Regions from separate parts of the Streptomyces sp. NPDC088350 genome, predicted to be linked through region 2. Evidence: riboswitches for the same ligand, from Rfam matches in the RefSeq annotation. Region 2 holds a riboswitch; the other holds the start of a gene.
What was found. A riboswitch is a leader RNA that binds a small molecule or an ion and turns the genes downstream of it on or off. The one in region 2 is predicted to bind ZMP and ZTP.
Positions count from the first base shown of each region.

Region 1 (9,827 bases), on a different contig from region 2:
GGGGCATCGAAGATCACACAGCGGCGACACTTCTGTCGCTCTACGCGGACGACGCCGAGATCCACGTCGTCGACCACCAGACCCAGCCCAGTCACCCCAAGGTCCTGCACGGCCGGGACGAGATCGGCGCGATGCTCGCCGACGTCTACAGCCGCGACATGACGCACAAGCTGGAGGAGTGCGTCGTGCAGGGGGACCGGGTCGCCTACAGCGAGTCCTGTCAGTACGCGGACGGGACCCGGGTCCTCGCCGAGTCGATGCTGGTGCTGAACGACGGCAAGATCGCCCGGCAGACGATGATCCAGGCATGGGACGGATAGCGAGGATGATGCCGAAGGTCCGGATCACCACCCGTCTGACCTGGACCTTCTCGGCCAGCACAGCACCCGGAGGCGTTACGGGGACTCGACGGAGAGCACCAGTTTCCGCAGCAGGTCTGCGAGCGTCCGCCGCTCTGCTGGGGTCAGTGCTGCGAGCAGCACGAGCTCGCCCGCTTCCTCCGCCGCCGCATGCTGCTCGAACACGGCGTGCCCGGCGTCGGTGAGCCGCACCCGCACCCGCCGCCGGTCCCCCGTCTCGTGCGTACGGACGATGAGCCCCGCCTCCTCGACGGCCGCGAGCCGCGCGGACAGCGCGCCACGGGTCAGCCCCAGCATTTCGGCGAGCCGCGAGGGACTCGTCTCGTACGGCGGCCCGAGCCTGCGCAGCATGAGCAGCACCTTGTACTGCCAGTGCTTGAGCCCATCGGAATCGAGCGCGTCGCGCCGCGTCCGACCGGCGTGCCGGGCCAGGATCGCCAGCCGGAAGAAGATCGCCTCCTTCACCGGGTCCATCCAGGCGAGTTCCTTCGCCCAGACCGCCACATGCCGGTCGACCGAGTCGCCCGCCGAGTTCTCCTCCACCATCTGCCTCCCGCAGTAGTTTTCTTGTGGATAGTTTTTCGCCTAACTACCTTCCCCGTCATGACATTCACAGCGAACGCGGTCATCCCCGTCGAGGAACTCATCGCCACCGCCCACGAGTTGAGCGTGACGGGGCGATGGAAGCGCGCCTCCCGCCTTCTGGACACCTGCATCGCCGACGATCCCGACTCCCGGGCGCGGATCGCCCGTGCCGCCGCCCAAGTGGCCCTGGAACAGGACTGGTTCGCCGGTACGGACACCTCGGCGGCGCGCATCGAAGCGGCCGAGAAGGAGTTCCCGGGCGGCGACTGGGACGTGGACTTCGCGCGGCTGCGGAACACCTACCGCGTGCTGCTCGTCGTCGACGGCGAGCTCCGGCTGGGCCCCGCCGGCAAGGACCCGGAGGGCCTCGCATCCCTGCTCCGCGAGGCCGAGGCACTGCGCGACGCCGCCCCGGACGAGGGACGCCGGGGCTGGGCGGAGATGTACCTCGGTCTGATCACGGACAACCACTTCGCCGACCTGGCGGGCGCACCGCCCCACTACGCGTCCGCGCTGCGCGCCGCCGAGTCGGGCGACGACCCGTTGCTGGCCCGCGAGGCCCTGCGCCACCTCGGCGACCACGACCACGACGCCGGTGACCACGCCCGCGCCCTGGACCGCTGGCGCCGGGCGGCCACGCTGGGTGCCGGGGCGGGCACGGTCCCCGGCACGCTCTCCCAGCAGTTGCTGCTGGCGGTGCTGGCCCGGGACTCCGGTGACGAGGCCGGGGCAAGGGCGCTGGCGACAGAGGTCGCCCGCTGGGCGGAAGCCATCGGTGCCGTCCGCCTAGCGACACAGGCCCGCGGATTCCTGGCCGGCGTCGACCCGACGGCACCGCCGGCGGAGAGCGGGTCCTGACGGCCGTGGGAGACCGGTCCTGGGCCCCGTCCTGGAGCCCTCGGTTAGGCTGTCCGCGGGTCGTGACTGGCGCTGAGGTGGAGCACCACCGTGGAGCGGCCCACGCGGAGTCGATGCCGTGCGCCTGGGCGATTGGTCAACCAGCTCAGGAGTGGATCATGTCCCAGGCACGACTCATGGACGGCACGGCGCTCGCCCGGCGGATCGTCGAGGACACCGCGAAGAAGGCCGCCGACCTCAAGCAGCGCACCGGTACGGCGCCCTGTCTGGCGACGGTCCTGGTCGGCGCGGACCCGGCCTCCGTCACCTACGTCCGGATGAAGCAGAACCGCAGCCGCAAGGCCGGTATCGAGTCCCGGCACGTGGAACTGCCCTCGACCACGACCACCGCCGAACTGGTCGCCACCCTCACCGCGCTCTCCACCGACCCCACCGTGCACGGCATCCTGCTCCAGCACCCGATGGGCGAACACATCGACGAGCGGGCCGCGTTCGAGGCGATCGCGGCGGAGAAGGACGTGGACGGCGTCACGTTCGCGTCGTTCGCGACGATGAGCTTCGGCCTGCCGGGCTTCGTGTCCTGCACGCCCGGCGGCATCATGCGGCTGCTCGACGAGTACGACGTCGACCCGTCCGGTAAGCGTGCCGTCGTCGTGGGCCGCAGCGCGATCCTCGGCAAGCCGGCCGGCCTGCTCCTCCTGGCCCGCGACGCCACGGTGACCTACTGCCACTCGCGCACCCGGGACCTGTCGGCGGTGGTCCGCGAGGCGGACATCGTGGTCGCCGCCGTGGGCCGCCCCCGGCTGATCCGCGGCGAGGACATCAAGCCGGGCGCGGTCGTCATCGACGCGGGCTACAACGCGGGCAACGTCGGCGACGTCGACTTCGACTCCGCCGCCGAACGCGCCTCGCTGATCACGCCGGTGCCGGGCGGCGTCGGCCCGATGACGATCGCCACGCTCCTCGAACAGACGGTGACCGCCGCCGCCCGGCAGCTCGGGGTGTGATCACCGCGTCCACGCGCTGTAGTCCATGACGTCCCCCGCCTTGACCCCGTACTCGGGCTGGTCCTTCGTGAAGGTGCTCTCCAGTCCGAGTACGGCGCCGGTGGCCGGGTCCATGATCAGCATCAGACGGCTGCCCGACTGCCGGTACACATAGGCCAGCCCCCGCCGCCCGAGCCGATCGGTCACCTCTCCCACGGGCCGCAGCCCGTCCGCCCCGGCGAGCACCCGCGCCAACGCGGCCGACTCACGCGCCCCGAGCGTCCAGTGGTCCAGCAACTCCTCCACTGCGCCGAGGAGTTCAGGGGTGGTCAACGGCGTCTTGCTGTACGCCGTCTCCTGGAGGTACGCCCGCAGTGCCGCCACGTCGTGCGGGGGCCGGGCGTCGGGCGGGACATCGCTCCAACTCGGCGGATACGTCGTCTCCTTGAGGACATGCCCGTCCTCGACGACACGTTCGGTGTGACTGTCGTCCGCGTTCCAGCGCACGATGCGTTCCTCGGGGATGGTGATCGGCGGTTTGTCGTCGGACATGCCGAGACTCCAGGACTGCACGTGCGTACCCCTGCGCAGGGCGGGAGTTCCGTCGACGGCGACCGCCGCGGCGAGAGCGGCGAGCTGGTTCAGCGACACGGGCGTGGAGTTCGCCTGCACGACCAGGGGGCGGGGTGCTGCCACGGCAGGAGTGCTGCTGGGTCCGCCGAGCAGCAGCGTGAACGCGGTCGCCACGACGGCGACTCCCGCCGTGAGACTCCAGAGCAGTCGGCGACGCCGTTCGTGCAGCAGCCGGTTGAGCCGACGCGAGGCGTGGTGGTCCAGGGGCCCGTCACTGTAGAGGGGGCCGTCGGCCGTGAACGGGTTGGCGCCACGCAGTAGTTCAAGTTCATCGACCATTGCGTCGATCCTCCGGTCCACCTGTAGCGCCCCATAGGGGCGCGGGGAACTGCGCGACCAGCCACGACGGCGCCGCGGAATACTCAATCAACGGCCCGCACCTCCAAACACCACGAGCCGATCGATCTCCGCTCTCAACCTCCGCCGCGCCCGATGCAACCGCATAGCCGCGGCACGCGTCCCGCACCCGAGAACAACGGCAACCTCCTCCACCCCCAGCTCCTCCCACGCAGTCAGCCGCAGCACCTCCTGATCGGCCGAAGACAACCGCGCGAGCGCTTCGTGCACCCAGGAACCGGGCGCCTCCTCATCCGGCCCCGCCGCGACCTGCCGCCCATGCGCACTCTCGTCATTGCCCACCCGCTCGACGAGCCTCCGCCGGCGCCCATACCCCCGTACCGCGTTGGACAGGCAGTTGCGGGCGACCCCGTACAGCCAGGGCAGCGGGGCCGGCGGCAGATCCGCGCGGCGGCGCCAGGCGACGGTGAAGACCTCCGCCACCACTTCCTCGACCTCGTTGTTCCGCCCGTCCAGTCGCCGTGCAACGTAGCGGCTGACCGCCCAGTAGTGCTCGCGATAGGCAGCGGCGAAGTTCTCGTCGTTGCTCATGTCCCGTTCGTGTCCGGCACCCGGGCGATCGTCACACCCGGTTTCGTGATTCTCGTCGCGCCCGTCGAGTGTGACGTGCGGGCGGGGCGTGGACACAGGCGGGGCGTGAGAGACCTCAAGAGCATCAAGTGGCTGACGACCACCGACCACAAGACGATCGGCACGCTGTATCTGGTCACGTCGTTCGCGTTCTTCCTGATCGGCGGCGTCATGGCGCTGCTGATGCGCGCCGAACTCGCCAGACCCGGTCTGCAGATCATGTCGAACGAGCAGTTCAACCAGGCGTTCACGATGCACGGCACGATCATGCTGCTGATGTTCGCGACGCCGCTGTTCGCCGGTTTCGCCAACTGGATCATGCCCCTGCAGATCGGCGCCCCGGACGTCGCCTTCCCACGCCTCAACATGTTCGCCTACTGGCTCTACCTGTTCGGCTCGACCATCGCGGTGGGCGGCTTCCTCACCCCGCAGGGCGCGGCCGACTTCGGCTGGTTCGCCTACTCCCCGCTGTCGGACGCGGTCCGCTCGCCGGGCATCGGCGCCGACATGTGGATCATGGGTCTGGCCTTCTCCGGCTTCGGCACGATCCTCGGCGCGGTCAACTTCATCACCACGATCATCTGCATGCGCGCACCGGGCATGACGATGTTCCGCATGCCGATCTTCGTGTGGAACGTCCTGCTGACCGCCGTCCTGGTCCTGCTGGCCTTCCCGGTCCTCGCCGCCGCGCTGTTCGCGCTGGAGGCGGACCGAAAATTCGGGGCACATGTCTTCGATGCCGCGAACGGCGGGGCGTTGCTGTGGCAACACCTCTTCTGGTTCTTCGGCCATCCAGAGGTGTACATCATCGCCCTGCCGTTCTTCGGCATCATCTCCGAGGTCATCCCGGTCTTCTCCCGCAAGCCGATGTTCGGCTACATGGGCCTGGTCGCCGCGACCATCTCCATCGCCGGCCTGTCCGTGACGGTGTGGGCCCACCACATGTACGTCACCGGCGGAGTCCTCCTGCCGTTCTTCTCCTTCATGACGTTCCTCATCGCCGTACCCACCGGCGTGAAGTTCTTCAACTGGATCGGAACCATGTGGAAGGGGTCCTTGAGCTTCGAGACCCCGATGCTCTGGGCCACCGGCTTCCTGATCACCTTCGTGTTCGGCGGTCTCACCGGCGTGATGCTCGCGGCCCCGCCGATCGACTTCTCGACCTCGGACTCGTACTTCGTCGTCGCCCACTTCCACTACGTGGTCTTCGGCACGGTCGTCTTCGCGATGTTCTCCGGCTTCCACTTCTGGTGGCCGAAGATGACCGGCAAGATGCTCGACGAGCGCCTCGGCAAGCTCACCTTCTGGACGCTGTTCATCGGCTTCCACGGCACCTTCCTCGTCCAGCACTGGCTGGGCGTGAACGGGATGCAGCGCCGGATTCCGGACTACCTGGCGGTGGAGGGCCTGACGACCCTCAACACGGTGTCGACGATCTTCTCGTTCCTGCTCGGCCTGTCGATCCTGCCGTTCCTCTACAACGTCTGGAAGACGGCCAAGTACGGCAAGAAGGTCGAGACCGACGACCCGTGGGGCTACGGCCGTTCACTGGAGTGGGCGACCTCCTGCCCGCCCCCGCGGCACAACTTCCTCACCCTTCCCCGCATCCGCAGCGAATCCCCGGCGTTCGACCTGCACCACCCCGAGATCCCGGCCCTGGAACGGGAGTTGACGCCCCGGTGACCGCGATGGACGAACACCCCGTGGACCCGAGGACGTTCCTCAACGAGATCGAGGGTCATCTGCTCATCGCAGCCGCCCGCACGGAAGGCCGTACGGCCGCCGCCCGTTTCACCGCCCGGCTCGACTGGCTCACCGACGGCCAACGGGCCGAAGTGGAACGGCACTTCGAGGCGGAGTACCTCACCCTCACCCGTGTCTCCTGGGAGCGTACGGCCGAGCGGGGCGGGCAACTGCGGGACGAGTACGAGGCCACGTACCGGCGTCTGCGCCAACGCCTCCTCACCGCCTGCGTGTTGGGGTGTGCGCTGCTCGCGGCGACGGGACTGGTCATCACCGCGCTCACCTAGGGACACGCGTCCCCCCGTCCGGGACGCTTGCCGTGTGAAGGGAATCCACGCATCAGCGCTCCTGCCGTTTCACGGCCTCCGGAGTGACCGGCGTGAAGAAGTTGATCAGGTTGCCGTCGGGGTCGCGGAAAAGGAGGGACCGGTTGCCCCACGGCATCGTCGTCGGCTTCTGCACGATCTCGCAGTCGAGGGTGGCCAGCCGCTCGTGTTCGGCGTCGACGTCGGCGACGCGGAACTCGGTGATCACCGAGCGGTTGGCGGCGGGGTGTGCGGAGTCGGCGCCGAACAGTGCCACGGTGCGGGTGCTCGCGACCGCCAACGTGCAGGCGGGCGTGACGAGTTCGGCGAAGTCGGGGGTCGACCACGTGGCGGAGACGCCGGTGACCTGTTCGTAGAACCCGACGAGACGGGCGACGTCGTCGGTGATGACACGGATCGAGACGAAGTTCATGAAGGGCTCCCAGTCGGAGGGCGAAGGTCGAAGGCGGTACCGGACGGCCGCCGTCTCTCACGCTAGGACCAATACCGGACAGAATCCGCCCGGTATCCGAGGCAGACTTCAGGAGTGACCACATCCACCGCGCGCGTGCTCGCCCTGCTGGAGATCCTCCAGGGAGGCGGCCTCCGTACCGTCCCCGACCTGGCCGCCCGGCTGGGCGTCGACGAGCGCACGGTCCGCCGCTACGTCGGCCACCTGCTGGAACTGGGCGTGCCCGTCGACGCGGTCCGCGGTCGCTACGGCGGCTACCGGCTCGCCCCCGGCTATCGGATGCCCCCGCTGATGCTCACGGACGAGGAGGCCCTGGCCGTGGTGCTAGGACTGCTGGCCGGGCGGAGGGCCGGGCTGGTCACCACCTCCGCCGCGGCCGGCGAGAGCGCCACGGCGAAGCTGCTGCGCGTCCTGCCCGCCGCCCTGCGCCGACGGCTGGACGCCCTGCTGGACACGGCCGACTTCACCGCGCGGCCCCGCACCCCCACCGCCGCCGCCCCGGAGACGGAGGTGCTGCTCGAACTCGCCGAAGCCGCGCTCCATCGGCGCCCGGTGGCGATCGCCTACACCGACCGGAAGGGCCGCGACAGCGACCGGACCGTCCTGCCGTACGGTCTCGTGGCGCATGCCGGCCGGTGGTACCTGACCGGCGCGGACCCTGCCGACGGGGAGGTGCGCACGTTCCGCCTGGACCGGATCACCGCGATGAGTGTGCGGTCCGGCTCCTTCGACGTGCCGGCGGACTTCGACCCGGCGGCCACCGTGCTGGACGGCCTCGCGCGCACGCCCTGGGCCCACGACGTCTCGCTACGGGTCCGGGGCGGCGTGCGGCACATTCGCGGCCACCTCCCGCCCGAGATCGCCACCCTGTCCACACCCGACGAGGCGGCGGACGAGGACGCCGGATGGGTGCACGTCCGGATCCGGGCCGAGCGGCTGGACTGGATCCCGCCCGTCCTGGCCGCCATCGACCGCCCGTTCGTCATCGAGCGTCCGGCGGCCCTGCGCGACCTCGTCCGCGCACTGGCCCGTCGCCTGGAAGAGCACGCCACGGACGAGTCGGCCTAGCGACTCCAGCCCGGCGGCTGCATGATGCCCAGCAACTGCCGGACCAGTTCCTCCACGACCTCGTCCAGCGTGGCGTCCACCCAGCCCGCGGTCCAGTCGTGGAGCAGGCCGTTGACGCTGCCGATGAAGGCCGCCGCGGCGATCCGGTAGTCGCGCCGGGCCGCCTCCCCGCGCTGGGCGGCGGCGCGGGCCTCGGCGCAGATGAGGTTGATCCAGCGGGCGCGGCGGGCCAGGCGCTGTTCCTCCAGCCGGGGGCTGACGCCGATGATCTCGACGAAGGTGATGCGGATGCGCCGTGGGTCGCCGGTGACGTTCGCGGCGTAGGCGCGGAAGATCGCGGTGGACCGCTCGGCGAGCGGCAGGCCCTCGGCGGCGGTGAGCGCGGCCAGTACGGCTTCCTCGGCCCAGCCGTTGACCTGGAGGTGGAGGGCGGCCAGGACGTCCTCCAGGCTGCGGAACTCCTCGTAGAACTGGCGGGTGGACAGTCCCGCGGCCTCGCTGAGGGCGGCGACGGTCGTGGCGCGGTAGCCGGGGGTGTCGCCGAACAGCTGGAGCGCGGCGTCCAGGAAGCGTCCGCGTCGCTCGGCCTGCCGCTGCTCGGCGGACTTGCCGCCGTATCGACCGGTCGGCGCCTTGAGCCTGCCCACCACTGTCACACCCCTGTCTCGTCGGCCATCGGCCAATCTTGTCGTGTCCACAGTCTTGCGGAGAAGAGGGCCCTTCCTTACTTTTCAGTAAGTTCACTCTGAATGCGCGCGTGTTCAGATTCCTTCACGCCATCTCGGCACCCCTCTCACCTCACAGAAGAGAGCAGTCATGCCTGCCTTCAGACCCAGGCACCTTTGCTCCATGGCCGCCGCCCTCGTCCTGACGATCGCCGCTCCCGCCACGGCCGCCACGGCCGACTCCTCCGCCGCTCTGCGCGAGGTGCTGTTCGTGGGCAACAACTGGGACGGCACCGCGGACGTCATCAAGTCCACCGGCGACTTCGCGAAGATCGGGCAGATCAACATCGTCCCCGACAAGGCGGCGCGCCTCGCGGAGATCAACGCCGACCCGATCAAGTGGATCTACTACACGTCCATCCACAACGAGGTCGGACAGGGACACGACCAGTACGTGGACGACATGTACTCCACGCCGGACGGCAAGTCCCTCGTCGTCTCCCGCCCCAGCTTCGCCGACGTCGTGTCGATCAACCTCGCCACCGACACCATCAACTGGCGTTTCCCGGTGGCCGGTTACCGCGCCGACCACATGGCGGTCTCCCCCGACGGCACCCGCGTCGCGGTCTCGGCCTCGACCGCCAACAAGGTGCAGGTGCTGGACATCAACACCGGTGCCGAACTGGGCGAGTTCGACACCGGCGACAAGCCCCACGAGAACTTCTTCACCAACGGTGGCAAGTACATCTGGAACATGGCGATCGGCGAGGTCACGACCTCGCTCGACGATCCGGCCTGGGACTGGACCAAGGGCGACCGGCACATCACCGTCGTCGACGCCACCACGTTCAAACAGGTCAAGATCATCGACATGCGGGACCGGCTGGACGCGATCGGTCTCACGAACTTCTCGGACGCGGTCCGCCCCGCCGCCTTCACACCGGACTGGTCCAAGCTGTACTTCCAGGTGTCCTTCTTCAACGGCTTCCTGGAGTACGACGTCGCCAGCGACAAGATCACCCGCGTGAAGACGCTCCCGGCGAATCCCGCGACCAGCACCGACCGCACCACCTGGCTGCTCGACTCGCGGCACCACGGCATCTCGATGAACCCCGAGGGCACCAAGCTGTGCGTCGCCGGGACGATGGACAACTACGCGACGGTCGTGGACCGGGCCACCCTGCAGGAGGGCCCGCTCGTCACGGCGTCCACGCCGTACTGGGCGA
Region 1 covers NZ_JBIVNL010000003.1:65,812-75,638, forward strand. Annotated here, with positions in the region: gene ACIQBL_RS10165 (nuclear transport factor 2 family protein) at 1-320, shown strand, start outside; gene ACIQBL_RS10170 (MarR family winged helix-turn-helix transcriptional regulator) at 396-905, opposite strand; gene ACIQBL_RS10175 (hypothetical protein) at 963-1,802, shown strand; ZMP/ZTP riboswitch at 1,855-1,939, shown strand; gene ACIQBL_RS10180 (bifunctional 5,10-methylenetetrahydrofolate dehydrogenase/5,10-methenyltetrahydrofolate cyclohydrolase) at 1,961-2,809, shown strand; gene ACIQBL_RS10185 (CU044_5270 family protein) at 2,810-3,700, opposite strand; gene ACIQBL_RS10190 (RNA polymerase sigma factor) at 3,788-4,309, opposite strand; gene ctaD (cytochrome c oxidase subunit I) at 4,415-6,031, shown strand; gene ACIQBL_RS10200 (hypothetical protein) at 6,037-6,378, shown strand; gene ACIQBL_RS10205 (VOC family protein) at 6,431-6,829, opposite strand; gene ACIQBL_RS10210 (helix-turn-helix transcriptional regulator) at 6,944-7,936, shown strand; gene ACIQBL_RS10215 (TetR/AcrR family transcriptional regulator) at 7,933-8,586, opposite strand; gene ACIQBL_RS10220 (YncE family protein) at 8,753-9,827, shown strand, end outside.
Region 1: another riboswitch for ZMP and ZTP. It lies ahead of ACIQBL_RS10180 (bifunctional 5,10-methylenetetrahydrofolate dehydrogenase/5,10-methenyltetrahydrofolate cyclohydrolase); the one in region 2 lies ahead of ACIQBL_RS02010 (glycine hydroxymethyltransferase).

Region 2 (9,827 bases):
AGGTAGGTGAGGATCCGGCCCCGGGTGCGGGCCTCGATCCGGCCGGGTGTCCCGGGCGCCGTGGGCCGGCCGTCGGGGCCGGTGACCCGGACGCGGGTGAAGCCGGGCAGCCCGATGCCGACCCGTCGCCCGTCGGCCCGCGCGGCGCTGCGCCGGGTGAACCACTGGAAGGCGACGGGGCCGGTCTCGCTCTGCCCGTAGAGCTGGAGCAGCCAGGGCGCACGCCGGGTGGAGGCATCGAGCAGCCGTCGTACCGTGCGCGGGTGGATCGCGTCGAACGTCGAGCCGTACGACCGCACCCGCGACAGCGGTGCGCCGGGCGCGTCGGCCAACTCCTCCCACAGGACGAAGGTGTTGGGGTGGGTCTCGACGATGCCGGGCCGGTGCCGGACCAGCAGCGGTGCCACCGCCGCCGGGTCGGGGTCGGTGATCAGGACCAGCGGGCTGCCGAAGCGCAGCAGGACGCCGAGCAGGTGGTAGAAGCGCGAGTGCACGAACGACATGTGCAGGGCCGCCGTCTCGCCGCGCGTGGGCCAGCCCATCGCCTGCTGCGGGATGAGCCGGTTCCACATGGTGTTCGGGCAGTGCACGGCGAGCTTGGGCAGGCCGGTGGTGCCCGAACTGTGCGTGATCAGGGCGGGCTCGCGCGGGTGCAGGCGCACGGCGGCGGGACGTTCGGCACCGGCGTACTTCGTGAGGGGTTCGGCCCCGGGCGCCTCGTCCACCGACAGGACCGCCCGCACCGGGAGGTCCGACTCCTTGAGCGGACCGTCCAGTTTGGCCCGGTCGGTGACCAGCCACGGTCGGCGCAGCCGGCCCACCAGTTCCGCGACGACCGGTCCGGCCAGCGCGGGGGAGAGCAGCGCCGGTACCGCGCCGATGCGGGAGATCGCGCAGGTCAGCAGGACGATGTCGACGTTGTCCGTCTTGTGCACGACCACCCGCTCCGAGGGCCGTACCCCCGCCTGCCACAGCCGGCCGGACAGCTCCTCCACGACGTCGGCGAGAGCCGCGTAGGTGAGGTCGACGCCGAGGTCGGGATGGGTGTCCAGCGGCCGGTCCAGGGTGACGTGGACGGCTCCGTGGCGCTCCGCCGCCCGCCGGAAGAGCGGGCCCAGGTAGAACCCGCGATCGGTGAGCGGGAGGTGCTGCTCTCGCATCTGGCCGTTCCTTTCTGTCGTGGTCACCAGGCGCCCCTGCGGACCAGGTGGCGGCGGAGTTTGCCGGTGGGGGTGCGGGGGAGGGACGGGACGAGGCTCACGCTCCGGGGCACCTTGAAGGCGGCCAGCCGCTCGCGGGCCAGCCGCAGCAGGTCGTCCTGGAGGCCTTCCGGGGCCCGGGTGACGGGGACGACGAAGGCGCGCAGCCTGCTCGCGCCGGTCCCGTCGGTGACGGCCGCGACCGCGACCTCCTTCACCGCCGGGTGGGTCCGCAGTACGGCCTCCACCTCCAGCGGAGAGACGGTGATGCCGCCGACCATCTCCATGTCGTCGGCGCGGCCCAGATGCCGGAAGGCGCCGTCCGGCTCGCGGACCGCCCGGTCGTGGGTGGCCAACCAGCCGCCGACCAGGGTGCGTTCGCTCTCCTCGGGCCGGTTCAGATAGCCCGGGGTCACGGTCGGGCCGCGTACCCACAGCTCACCCTCGGTGCCGTCCGGCACCGGGCGGCCCGCGCGGTCGCGCAGCTCCACCTCGAAGCCGGGCACCGGGCGGCCGACGGTACCCGGGTGGTTGTGCCCGAAGCCGTTGGCGCAGAACGCGTGACCGGCCTCGGTGGAACCGATCTGCTCCAGCACCGGCGCGCCGAGCAACTCGGTTATCTGCCGGCCCAGTTGTTCGGGCAGTCCCTCGCCGGCAGACACCGCGGCCCGTACCGAGGCGAAGCAGGTCCGGTGCCCGCTGCCCCGGTCGGCGACCAGCGCGGCGTACGCGGACGGCACGGAGTAGAGCAGCGTCACCCGGTGCCGGGCCACCAGCTCGTCCACGGCGGCCGGGGTCGGCCGCCGGTCCACGAGGACGGCGGAGGAGCCGGAGAAGAGCGGGAAGACGAGGGCGTTGCCGAAGCCGTAGGCGAAGTACAGCTTGGACACCGACAGGGTGACGTCGTCCCCGGTGATCCGCAGCAGCCGCCGCCCGATGAGGTCGTGGTACGCCTTCGGGTCGCCGTGCGTGTGCACGGCACCCTTGGGACGGCCCGTGGTGCCGGAGGTGTACTGGACGTACAGCGGCGCGTGCCCGTCGACCGGGTGGGCCAGGGTCGGTCCGGCGCCGGCGGTGAGGGCGAGCAGCTGGTCGGCGCCGAGGCGGGGCCGATCGGTGAAACGTTCCTCCAGGCCGGGTCCCGTGACACACAGCACGGCCTCGGTGTCCGCGGCCATGAACGCGTGGTCGGCCGCCGGGAGTTCGGGATTGACCAGCACCGCGACGGCCCCGAGCCGCGCGGTCGCGAGGAACGCCGTCACCCAGGCGATGCCGTCGGGCAGCGCCAGCACCACCCGGTCGCCGGGCCGTACCCCGTGACCGGCGAGCACGGTGGCGGCGCGGGCCGCGAGCGCGTGCACCTCGCCGTGGGTCCAGGTCCGGTGCCCCTGGTGGAAGGCGGCCCGCCCGGACCACCCGCGCCGCTCGGCCAGCCCGGCGAGCTGGGCGGCGAGATTGCCGGGGGCGGCGGCGTCGGACGGCGTGAGCACCGTCTGCGGAGTCGTCATCGCACGGGCTCCTCGGTGGCGGTGTGCTCGCCCCGGACGCGCTGCGCGCGGAGGGCGGCGCCGGTCGCCGTGTGCTCCCGCTGCTCGCGGATCCGGTCCCCGGTGTACTGGTGCAGGGCCCGCATCTGGGCCGCCGTCTTCAGCAGCATCTCGTCGTACTCGCCGACCGGATCGGAGTCGAGGACGATCGCGCCCCCGGCGCCCAGCTGCATCAGCCCGTCCGCGAGGACGGCCGTACGGATGACGATGTTGAGATCCGCGCCGCCGCTGCACCCCAGGTAGCCGAGGGCACCGGAGTACACACCGCGGGCCTCGGTCTCCAGCCGGTCGATGATCTCCAGCGTGCGCAGCTTCGGTGCCCCGGTCATCGAGCCGCCGGGAAAACAGGCCCGCACGCACTCCACCGCGTCCGTGCCCTCCCGCAGCCGGCCCTCGACGGTGGAGACCAGCTGATGCACGGTCGCGTACGTCTCGGTCGCCATGAGCCGGGTCACCCGCACCGACCCGGTCCGGCAGACCTGGCCCAGGTCGTTGCGGAGCAGATCGACGATCATCAGGTTCTCGGCCCGCGTCTTGGCGTCCGAGGCGAGCGCCTCCCGCAACCGGGCGTCCTCTGCCGGATCGTTTCCGCGTGGCGCGGTGCCCTTGATGGGGCGCGCCTCGGCGATCCCGTCACGGGTGATCCGCAGGAACCGCTCCGGGGACGAACCGGCCACGTCGACGTCGCCCAGCCGCAGGAAGGCCGCGTACGGGGCCGGGTTGGTCCGGCGCAGCACCCGGTAGAAGGCGAAGGGGTCCGGCGGTGCGGGTAAACGGGCCGCGTTCGTCAGACAGATCTCGTAGCTGGTGCCCGCCCGCAACTCCCGCCGGCAGGACTCGATGTCCGCGAGATACGTCTCCCGGTCCCGCACCAGCCACGGCTCGGCGGCGCCGAGATCGGGCCCGACCGGGGCGGGCGCAGGCGGCCGTTGGGCCTCGGTGGTGACGCAGCTCAGCTGGGCCAGCGCGCTCTCCAGCCAGTCGGCGGCCTCCCAGGTGGCGTGCGGGGTGTCCTCGGCGAGACAGACCGCGTAGGTGAACCCCTTCAGATGGTCCACCGCGATCAGCCGGTCCGCGAACAGCCAGCAGGCGTCCGGGACGTCGGAGGAGTGCCGGTTCGGCGAACCGCAGTCGGCCTTCGTCTCGTAGCCGAAGTAGCCGACGTACCCCCCGGTGAAGTCGAAGGGCAGGTCTCCCGCGTCGACATGACGGGTCGCCAACTGCCGTCTCAGATAGTCGAAGACGCTCGCCGTGACCTTGCGCGTCGGGCGTCCCGACCGCTCGACCTCACAGGTGCCGGCCTCGACGTCGTAGCGCACGAACTCCCCGAGCGGACCGCTGTCGTCGCCGAAGAACGAGAACCGCGACAGGCCCTCCTCGACCAGGGCGCTGTCCAGCCAGAACGCCCGCCGCGACGCCCCGTACATCCGGGTGAAGGCGGCCTCCGTGTCGACCGCGCCGGCGATGCGCCGGGTGTGCAGCCGGTAGGCAGGACGGGCCACGCGCCGGGGACGGGGTATCGCCGCGGCGGCCGGGGTGACGGCGGTGTTCTTCGTACGGGCTCGGCCGGCCCGTTCCGCCGTGAGATTGCGGAAGTTGACGAGCATGCGGTGGCCGTACTCGGTCAGCACGGACTCCGGGTGGAACTGCACGCCCCACAGCGGCCGGCTGCGGTGCCGCAGCGCCATCAGGACACCGTCCTCGGCCCAGGCGGTGGCCTCCAGGGTGTCCGGCAGCGGCTCGGGCACGGCCAGCGAGTGGTAGCGGACGGCGGTGAAGTCCTGCGGCAGTCCGCGGAACAGGCCGTGTCCGTCGTGCCGGACTCTGGAGAGATGCCCGTGCCGGGGCTGCGGCGCGGCCGTCACCCGGGCGCCCTCGCCGAGCGCGATGCCCTGGTGGCCCAGGCAGACGCCGAGCACGGGGAGCGGGGACTCGGCGAGCAGGGCGGACGCGATGCCGAAGTCGCGCGGTTCGGCCGGATGCCCGGGCCCCGGCGACACCACGACATTGTCGAATTCCGCGAGATCCGGGATCCCGCCCGGGGCGTCATTACGGATCACCACCGGTTCCTCGCCGTTGACCTCGGCGATCAGCTGGAACAGGTTGTACGTGTACGAGTCGTAATTGTCGATGAGCAGGGTCTTCACCCGCCCACCTCCCTTGCTTCGCTCCGGACCTATGCGGTCCGCCTTTTATGTCGTCCGCGGAATGCCTGGAGCGGCGGATACAGCCATTTCTTGAGGAAACGCTGGAGCCGCGGCATGAGAATCCAGGTGACGAGAGCCGTCACACACAGGCACAAAAGAAACGTGCGGACGAGTGGATTGAGGCCGCCGAGATAAGGAAGAATGATCAGATTGAACAGGAGCACCGGCGGAAACACCGCGCTCATGTTCACGAACCACAGTTTCCATTTCGCCGGCGGAGTGGGGGTCTTCGGCGTGGCGGTCTGTGAGTCGAACCACACCTTGGAGCCCCGCACGCTCCGGCGCCCGGTCTGCCGGGCGAAGTCCGCGGCCTGTACGTCCCATTGGGCCCGTGCGGTGGAGTCCTCCCAGGCCCGGACGGTTCCCTCACTGGCGAAGCGATAGACGACATGCCACTCCGCCTCTCCGTCGACGAGTACGCCGCCTCCCAGGAAGCCTGGTTGCTGGGCACTCGCGTTCAACATCGCCCACGCCCACGGTTGGAAGTCGGGCCCGCGGCCCGGCACCACTTGAAAGGCCATGGTGACGGTGACGTGATTACTGGTCACACGGACAGGTACGCAGAACCTTCACAGCACGTTCAAATCTTCAATGAAGTTTTTTCGGTTGACCGGCGATTGCCCGTATCGTGCCCCTTTATCAGCCTTTTGCCCGCCTTCGCGCACTCTGTCGAACCGTACTCGCGGTAACTTTCCCCGAATTCCCGGAAGCACTTGCAGGCCGGTCTTCAATGGCTGCACGATCGCTCTCCCGACCGAAGGAGAATCATGTCCAGGTACGACTGGGATATGCGGCACGAGGGAATCGACAGGGCTCGTACGGTGATCGAATCCGCGCGCAAAGAAGTGACCGCGCACCCGATTTACCAGCGCATCGACAGCCGCGAGAACATGGCGACGTTCATGGCCCACCATGTCTTCGCGGTATGGGACTTCATGTCCTTGCTGAAGTCCCTGCAACGCGAACTCACCTGTGTCGACGTCCCCTGGGTACCGCGCGGCTCGGAGGTCAGCCGACGGCTCATCAACGACATCGTGCTGGTCGAGGAGAGCGACGAACTCAACGGCGGTTTCACGAGTCACTTCGAGCTGTACCGCGCCGGCATGACCGAGGCCGGGGCCGACACCACCCGGATCGACGCGTTCCTCGCCCTGCTGACCGAGGGCCACGGTGTGCCGGCGGCCCTGCGCGGCGCCCAAGTCCCCACCCCCGCCTCCGAGTTCGTCCGCACCACCTTCGGCATCATCGAGGACCGCCCCCTGCACTGCCGCGCCGCCGCCTTCGCCTTCTCCCGCGAGGACCTCATCCCCGACATGTTCGACCAGGTGATCAAGAAGGAGGGCACGGACCGCTTCCCCCTGTTCTGCGACTACCTCGCCCGCCACATCGAGGTCGACGGCGAGGAACACACCCCCATGGCCATGCAGATGGTCGCCGACCTCTGCGGCACGGACGACGCCCGCTGGGAGGAGGCGGTGGAGACGGCGACACTGGCACTGGAGGCGAGGTCACGCCTGTGGGACGGGATCGTGGAGGCCATGGGCTGAGAAGAGGGGGGCGGCGGGGCTCCGGCCTGTGGCGAAGAGGGGCTGACGACTCGGGCGCAGGCCGGCATCATCCAGCCTGTCCGGCGTTTGAGGACGAGGCCCCTTCAGGGCCGAAGCGGGGGCCTGGGGGCGCAGCCCCCAGAGACGGTCACCCCGACTCACCCGCACCATCACCCGCTCCACCGCCGGAGGCCGGCGCCTCCCCGAACCGCGCCAACGCCAACGCCCCCACCACCGCCACCACAAACCCCAACACCGCCAGCCACTCCAACCCGCCCCGCGTACGGTCCCCGAGCCACACCACCCCCACCGCCGCCGGCCCGATCGTCTCCCCGATCACCAACCCCGCCGTGGCCGTCGTCACAGACCCCCGCTGCAAGGCCGTCGTCAGCAACAAAAACGCCGCACCCCCACCAACAAGCAGCGCGTACGTCGCCGGATTGCTGACCAGCGTCGAGGGGGAGAGCGAGTCGATCAACCGCACCGCCACCTCGACCACCCCGAACCCGAACCCCGCCCCCAGCCCCAGCGTCAACGCCCGCCCCCGCTCCGGCAGTCGCCCACCCACCAGCCCGAGCAGCAACACCACCGCGGCCGTCCCCAACATCGCCCACTTCAAAGCCGTGGACCCGACCCGGTCCCCTTCCGCGCCCGACGCCAGCCCCAGCATCGCCAGCCCCGCGCACACCACCCCGACGGCCGCCCACTCCGTCCCGCTGAGCCGAACCCCCAGCAGCCGCGCGGCCACCACCGCCGTCACCGCGAGGCTCGACGCGAGGGCAGCGCCGACCGCGTAGATGGGAAGCGACCGCAGTGCCGCGATCTGGAACACGAAGCCCAGCCCGTCCAGCCCGAGCCCCGCCAGATACCGCCACTGCCGCAGCGCCCGCAGCAACAGCGCCGCGTCCCCGCCCCCACCCGTCGTGGCCGCCCGCGCGGCGACCGCCTGAAGCACCGTCGCCGTACCGAAGCAGACCGCCGCGCCGAGCGCGCACACCATTCCAAAGAGCACAAAGGGACTCTAGGGGAGGGGAGATCGCCACGGAGCCCCGCGCGGGGACTCTCACCGAACTCCAGATGCTGGACGCACGAGCCGCCCCGTCCGACCCGCCCGGTAGGCTGACCGGCGGGCCGTGACTGGCGCGCTGGGATGGGACCGACCATCGGGGAGCGGCCCGAGCTGCAATGTGTGCCGTGCGCCTGGGCCGTACCGTGAACGCCGAACGCCACGTCCGGAGGTCCCCATGCCCGACAATTCCGCGCCCCTCTCCCGCGAGTCCACCGCCTTCCGCGCCGCCCTCGACGTGATCCACGCCGTCGAGCCGCGCGTCGCCGACGCCATCGGCCAGGAAGTCGCCGACCAGCGCGAGATGCTCAAGCTGATCGCCTCCGAGAACTACGCCTCCCCGGCCACGCTGCTCGCGATGGGCAACTGGTTCAGCGACAAGTACGCCGAGGGCACCGTCGGCCGCCGCTTCTACGCCGGCTGCCGCAACGTCGACACCGTCGAGTCCCTCGCCGCCGAGCACGCCCGCGAACTCTTCGGCGCCCGCCACGCCTACGTCCAGCCGCACTCCGGCATCGACGCCAACCTCGTCGCCTTCTGGTCGGTCCTCGCCGACCGCGTCGAGGTCCCCGCCCTCGCGAAGGCGGGCGTCCGCCAGGTCAACGACCTCTCCGACGCCGACTGGGCCGAACTCCGCCACGCCTTCGGCAACCAGCGCATGCTCGGCATGTCCCTGGACGCCGGCGGCCACCTCACCCACGGCTTCCGCCCGAACATCTCCGGAAAGATGTTCGACCAGCGCTCCTACGGCACCGACCCCGCGACCGGCCTCATCGACTACGACGCCCTGCGCGCGTCGGCCCGCGACTTCAAGCCGCTGATCATCGTCGCCGGCTACTCCGCCTACCCCCGCCTGGTGAACTTCCGCCTGATGCGCGAGATCGCCGACGAGGTCGGGGCGACCCTCATGGTCGACATGGCGCACTTCGCCGGCCTGGTCGCGGGCAAGGTCCTGACCGGCGACTTCGACCCGGTCCCGCACGCCCAGATCGTCACCACGACCACGCACAAGTCCCTGCGCGGCCCGCGCGGCGGCATGGTCCTGTGCGACGACTCCCTCAAGGACCAGGTCGACCGGGGCTGCCCGATGGTGCTGGGCGGCCCGCTCCCGCACGTCATGGCCGCCAAGGCCGTCGCCCTCGCCGAGGCCAGGCAGCCCTCCTTCCAGGACTACGCCCAGCGCATCGTCGACAACTCCCGCGCGCTGGCCGACGGCCTGATGCGCCGTGGCGCCACCCTCGTCACCGGCGGCACCGACAACCACCTCAACCTGATCGACGTGGAGACGTCCTACGGCCTCACCGGCCGCCAGGCCGAGACCGCCCTCCTGGACTCCGGCATCGTCACCAACCGCAACGCCATCCCCGCCGACCCGAACGGCGCCTGGTACACCTCCGGCATCCGCATCGGCACCCCCGCCCTCACCACCCGTGGTCTGGGCACGGCGGAGATGGACGAGGTCGCGTCCTTGATCGACCGAGTCCTCACGGCGACCGAGCCGGGCACGACGAAGTCGGGCGCCCCGAGCAAGGCGAGCCACGTCCTGGACGAGAAGGTGTCGCAGGAGATCGCCCAGCGGGCAACGGACCTGGTAGCAGGCTTCCCGTTGTACCCGGAGATCGACCTCGGCTGATCACCCCATGAGGGCAGCCAACCAAGGGGCGCGGGGCCGCATTCATTTGCGGCTCCGCCGCGGGGCGCGACCGGCCCCCACCGGCCCGCAGTCCCCCACGCTCCGAAACCACCCCCCACCCACCGGGCCAACCACCCCCTTCCCCTCTGCGAGAATGGGGGCATGGCCTCAGACCGACCCCGCGTGCTCTCCGGAATCCAGCCCACCGCAGGCTCGTTCCACCTCGGCAACTACCTCGGCGCCGTCCGCCAGTGGGTAGCCCTCCAGGAGTCCCACGACGCGTTCTACATGGTCGTGGACCTGCACGCGATCACGGTCCCGCAGGACCCGGCGGACCTGCGCGCCAACACCCGCCTCGCCACAGCGCAACTGCTGGCCGCAGGCCTGGACCCGGACCGCTGCACGCTCTTCGTGCAGAGCCATGTCCCCGAGATCGCCCAGCTCGCCTGGATCATGAACTGCCTGACCGGTTTCGGCGAGGCGTCCCGCATGACCCAGTTCAAGGACAAGTCCGCCAAGCAGGGCGCCGACCGTGCCTCCGTCGGCCTCTTCACGTACCCGATCCTCCAGATCGCCGACATCCTGCTGTACCAGGCGCACGAGGTGCCGGTCGGCGAGGACCAGCGCC
Region 2 covers NZ_JBIVNL010000001.1:430,457-440,283, forward strand. Annotated here, with positions in the region: gene ACIQBL_RS01980 (class I adenylate-forming enzyme family protein) at 1-1,160, opposite strand, end outside; gene ACIQBL_RS01985 (benzoate-CoA ligase family protein) at 1,184-2,707, opposite strand; gene pabB (aminodeoxychorismate synthase component I) at 2,704-4,893, opposite strand; gene ACIQBL_RS01995 (hypothetical protein) at 4,923-5,474, opposite strand; gene ACIQBL_RS02000 (DUF3050 domain-containing protein) at 5,721-6,500, shown strand; gene ACIQBL_RS02005 (hypothetical protein) at 6,649-7,500, opposite strand; ZMP/ZTP riboswitch at 7,624-7,713, shown strand; gene ACIQBL_RS02010 (glycine hydroxymethyltransferase) at 7,745-9,199, shown strand; gene trpS (tryptophan--tRNA ligase) at 9,362-9,827, shown strand, end outside.